2 regions of the Thalassorhabdus alkalitolerans genome follow, and region 2 is predicted to be linked to the other one. Evidence: a T-box and tRNA genes for the amino acid it is inferred to sense, from the RefSeq annotation. Region 2 holds a T-box; the other holds one or more tRNA genes.
The links. A T-box is a leader RNA that pairs with one kind of tRNA and senses whether it is charged. The one in region 2 lies ahead of ileS (isoleucine--tRNA ligase), so its partner is inferred to be a tRNA-Ile.

Region 1: it has a tRNA-Ile gene. The T-box ahead of ileS (isoleucine--tRNA ligase) is inferred to sense a tRNA for this amino acid. The anticodon was not compared.

The regions. Positions count from the first base shown of each region.
Region 1 is NZ_JBHSOZ010000005.1:88,403-90,863, reverse strand. Features, by position in the region: gene ACFPU1_RS11275 (DUF456 domain-containing protein) at 51-536, shown strand; tRNA gene ACFPU1_RS11270 (tRNA-Asn) at 731-805, shown strand; tRNA gene ACFPU1_RS11265 (tRNA-Met) at 809-885, shown strand; tRNA gene ACFPU1_RS11260 (tRNA-His) at 900-975, shown strand; tRNA gene ACFPU1_RS11255 (tRNA-Ile) at 988-1,064, shown strand; gene ACFPU1_RS11250 (superoxide dismutase) at 1,362-1,973, shown strand; gene ACFPU1_RS11245 (MFS transporter) at 2,109-2,461, shown strand, end outside.
Region 2 is NZ_JBHSOZ010000003.1:556,252-558,712, reverse strand. Features, by position in the region: gene ACFPU1_RS05405 (DivIVA domain-containing protein) at 13-516, shown strand; T-box leader at 643-856, shown strand; gene ileS (isoleucine--tRNA ligase) at 1,007-2,461, shown strand, end outside.

The DNA of each region.
Region 1 (2,461 bases), on a different contig from region 2:
GCCTTAAGGTTTGAAAGACACTATTCATTCAAGATAAAAGGAGGAGACTTATGGAAGGGACTTTACTGGTGCTTGCTGCTATATTTTATTTGCTCGCCTTTGCAGGATTGGTGTATCCAGTGATTCCAGCAGGCGTTGTTTTTGCAGTTTCATTGCTTTTAATAGGATGGGCAGAAGGTTTTGGCTCGTTAGGGATTTTCTTTTGGGTTATTCAAGGGTTTGTTGCGTTTCTGTTATTCGCCATTGATTCATTAATCAGCATTTTTGGAGTAAAGAGGAGTGGAGGATCTAACGCCGCCTTATGGGGAAGTGCGATCGGTCTTATTGTTGGGCCTTTTATTATCCCTGTAGTAGGAGTCCTGGTTGGCGCTCTGGCCGGGGCTGTAATCGGAGAATTAATAACAGGAGGAAAAACGTGGCGTCAAATGGGGAAAGTGGGCTTAAGCTCTGTTGTCGGTTTTGTACTAGGAGTGATTGTAAAAGGAATGATCCTTGTTATGAACCTTGTTTATTTACTATGGGTGTTTCTCTTTTGATTTAATGATTCAGTGCTGGCTTTCTCCCCCTTGTTAGAAGGGGGAAAGTATGCTATATTACTTTTTGCCCAAGAAAAATTTATACCCCGAAAAAACATTTAAAATATTGTTGACGAATGTTAGGTATCCATGGTATTATTTTCATTGTCGCTGAAAGTGATAGAAAAGGTACTTACCACTTTTAAAACAAATATTCCACAGTAGCTCAGTGGTAGAGCTATCGGCTGTTAACCGATCGGTCGCAGGTTCGAATCCTGCCTGTGGAGCCATATGGCGGTGTAGCTCAGCTGGCTAGAGCGTACGGTTCATACCCGTGAGGTCGGGGGTTCGATCCCCTCCGCCGCTACCAATATCATTATTATGGCGGTTGTGGCGAAGTGGTTAACGCACCGGATTGTGGTTCCGGCACACATGGGTTCGATTCCCATCAATCGCCCCATGTCTTGATAAAGGACCCTTAGCTCAGTTGGTCAGAGCAGACGGCTCATAACCGTCCGGTCGTAGGTTCGAGTCCTACAGGGTCCACCATTAAACAAATACCCTTTACAACAGACAAACTTAACCAGTTTGTTTTTTTGTTTTGGAAAAAGAAAAAAATTATAAAACCATACACTTTGTGTTTAACACGGTGGTGGAGAGGGAATGTTACATAAGCTGGACTTCTTAAGAGTCAAGCTAATTTGTTGAAAAAAAAGTAGTGTTTTGGTAACGTTGTATTTGGAAAACTTATGAAACAATCCGATTTCATGAGTCAACCCTTATGCTGGTTTTGGCATCAAGACACAAGAGACTATAATTGTTATCATTCGAAGGAGGAGATTGAACATGGCAAAACATGAACTTCCAGAACTTCCGTATGAACCTAATGCACTAGAACCACACATTGATGAGGAAACGATGAAAATTCATCATGGGAAACATCATAATACTTACGTAACGAAACTTAATGCTGCACTTGAAGGCCAGGACGAACTTGCAAACAAAAGCGTTGAGGAGTTAATCAGTGACTTGGACTCTGTTCCATCTGACATCCGCAATGCAGTAAGAAACAATGGCGGCGGTCACGCTAACCACTCTCTTTTTTGGAACCTTTTAAGCCCTAATGGCGGCGGCGAACCAACAGGAGCACTAGCTGACGCTATCAGCAGCAAGTTTGGAAGCTTCGACAACTTTAAGGAAGAATTCAAAAATGCGGGTATTGGCCGCTTTGGCTCTGGTTGGGCTTGGCTCGTACTTGATAATGGAGAATTAGCGGTTGAAGATACACTAAATCAAGATTCTCCAATCATGGAAGGAAAAACTCCTCTCCTGGGAATTGACGTTTGGGAGCATGCTTACTACCTTAAGTATCAAAACCGTCGTCCTGACTACATCGAAGCATTCTGGAATGTAGTAAACTGGGAAGAAGTAGGAAAGCGTTACGAAGAAGCAAAATAATTTAATGGAAGCCTGCCGATTTATCGGCAGGCTTTTTATATGTACGTTCTGTAAGACTTCAAGGGCTACAAAAGGATATTAATGAATAACCGGATTCTTTAGTGAAACACTACCGGTAAGGTGGTGTAGTGGGCCATGAAGACTTCGGTAAAAAAGAAATTGCTGGGCAATGTGAGTGTTTCCAAGGATCTAACGCTGCTGTTGACTATCGGCGGGTTATATGCCTTGGCGATTGCCCTTTCTAATACTTTTGTTAATGTCTATTTGTGGAAACAGTCTGGTGAATTTAGAGATATTGCATTATATCAATTTGCTTGTGCCCTTATTCAGCCGTTCGCGTTTTATCTTGCCGGATGGTGGACCAAGAGAGTGGATAGAATTGTCGTATTACGTTTTGGGATTGCTATCCTTTCTTTGTTTTATTTTGCCGTTCTTTATATCGGGGAGCAGGCAAGCAGTTACCTTCTGTTATTAGGAGGACTCCTTGG
Region 2 (2,461 bases):
GAGGTGCTTCTTTTGCCGTTAACTCCCTTAGATATTCACAATAAAGAGTTTACAAGAGGTTTTCGCGGATATGATGAAGACGAGGTAAATGAATTTCTGGATCAAGTTATTAAAGATTATGAAACTGTTATTCGGGAGAAAAATGAACTGTTTGAAAAGGTGGATGAACTGGAAGAACGACTAGAACATTTTTCTAACATTGAAGAAACGTTAAATAAATCCATTCTTGTAGCACAGGAATCAGCTGAAGAAGTACGTAGAAATTCTAAAAAAGAAGCTCAGCTGATTGTGAAAGAAGCGGAGAAAAATGCAGACCGAATTATTAATGATGCTCTCTCCAAATCAAGAAAGATTTCATTGGAAATTGAAGAACTGAAAAAGCAGGCATCAGTATACCGCATGAGATTTAAGATGCTTATTGAAGCCCAGCTTGAAATGTTACATAATGACGATTGGGATGAATTAGCGAGATCAATGGAAGAAGAGCTTGAGTCTTCTTCTCCGGGGGAAGACTAAAGAATACCCCACTTGACTTCTCGATTATGATTGTTCTATAATTTGACAAAACCATGAGAATGATAAATGAATATCCCTCTATCATGCTTATGTTCTGTAAAGCAGAGACTAAGTATCATAGCAGGTAACAAGACGTTGAAAGGGACGTGCCGTTCTGTCTTCCTTCGATAGCGAGCCGGGGATGGTGGAAGCCTGGTGACAGGAGCAGCTGCGGACATCACCCTGGAGTTCTGGTGCCGAAACTTTGGTTAGGTTCCAGCGGTGAAAGCCGATATTACAATGAAGTGACTGCATATAGCAGATCATTAGGGTGGTACCGCGAGACCTTCTCGTCCCTATACCCGGGACGAAGGAGGTCTTTTTTTTATGGATAAAAGATCACTCAACTATAATTATTTTTAGAACAGCTTTCGCAAAGAATTTGTTTCCTGGGTATTTGCTTTCATCTCTTAATGATCGCTTGTTTATTTTAAATGAGGAGGAAAAAGTAATGAGTTATAAAGATACATTACGAATGCCAAAAACTGAATTTCCGATGAGGGGAAACCTTCCAAATCGGGAACCAGAACGACAACTAAAATGGGAAGAGCAGAACATATACGAAAAGGTGCAGGAACGCACGAAAGGCCGTCCTCTTTTTGTTCTGCATGATGGCCCGCCTTATGCCAATGGTGACATTCATATGGGTCATGCATTAAATAAAGTATTAAAAGACATTATTGTCCGCTATAAGTCTGTAAGCGGGTTTCATGCACCGTATGTACCTGGCTGGGACACTCACGGTCTTCCTATTGAAACAGCTTTAACGAAAAACAAAAAGGTCAACAGAAAAAAAATGTCTGTCGCTGAATTTCGTAAAGCTTGCGCTGACTATGCGATGGAACAGATCGATCGTCAACGGGAACAATTTAAGCGGCTTGGAGTAAGAGGAGACTGGGAAAATCCTTATGTCACTCTCACAAAGGAATACGAAGCCCAGCAAATCAAAGTATTTGGTGATATGGCCAAAAAAGGGTACATCTACAAGGGGAAAAAACCAGTCTACTGGTCACCTTCCTCGGAGTCTGCACTGGCAGAAGCGGAGATTGAATACCATGATAAACGTTCACCATCCATTTATGTGTCCTTTGCAGTAACAGATGGAAAAGGAGTCCTTGAAGGTGATGAAAAGTTCGTTATTTGGACCACTACTCCGTGGACCATTCCTGCGAATCTAGCCATTACAGTTCATCCTGAACTTGAATACAGTGTTGTCAAAGTAGGAGAAGAAAAATACGTCGTAGCTTCTGGGCTTCTAGAGACCATTGAGAAAGAAATTGGCTGGGAAGATACTGAAGTGGTAAAGACAGTCCAAGGAAGAGAATTGGAACATGTGATGACAACACACCCTATTTACGGCAGAAATTCACTTGTAATCCTTGGAGAACATGTAACCCTTGATGCTGGAACAGGATGCGTCCACACTGCCCCTGGTCACGGGGAAGATGACTACATTGTAGGCCAGCAGTATGGGCTGGAGACGCTTTGTCCTGTGGATGATAAAGGGGTTTTCACTGAGGAAGCTCCTGGGTTTGAAGGTCTTTTTTATGATGAAGCGAACAAACCGATTACCCAAAAACTTGAAGAGCTTGGGGCTTTATTAAAGCTGACCTTTATCACTCACTCTTATCCACATGACTGGCGCACAAAGAAACCTGTTATTTTCAGAGCCACGGCTCAATGGTTTGCCTCCATTAAAGATTTCCGAGAAGACTTGATTTCGGCAGTGAAAAAGGTGAAATGGGTTCCAGAATGGGGAGAAACAAGGCTTCATAACATGGTCAGGGACCGGGGCGACTGGTGTATTTCCCGCCAGAGAGCGTGGGGAGTTCCAATTCCAATTTTTTATGAGGAAAATGGAGAAGAAATTGTAACTGATGAGACAATCAATCATGTATCCCAGCTT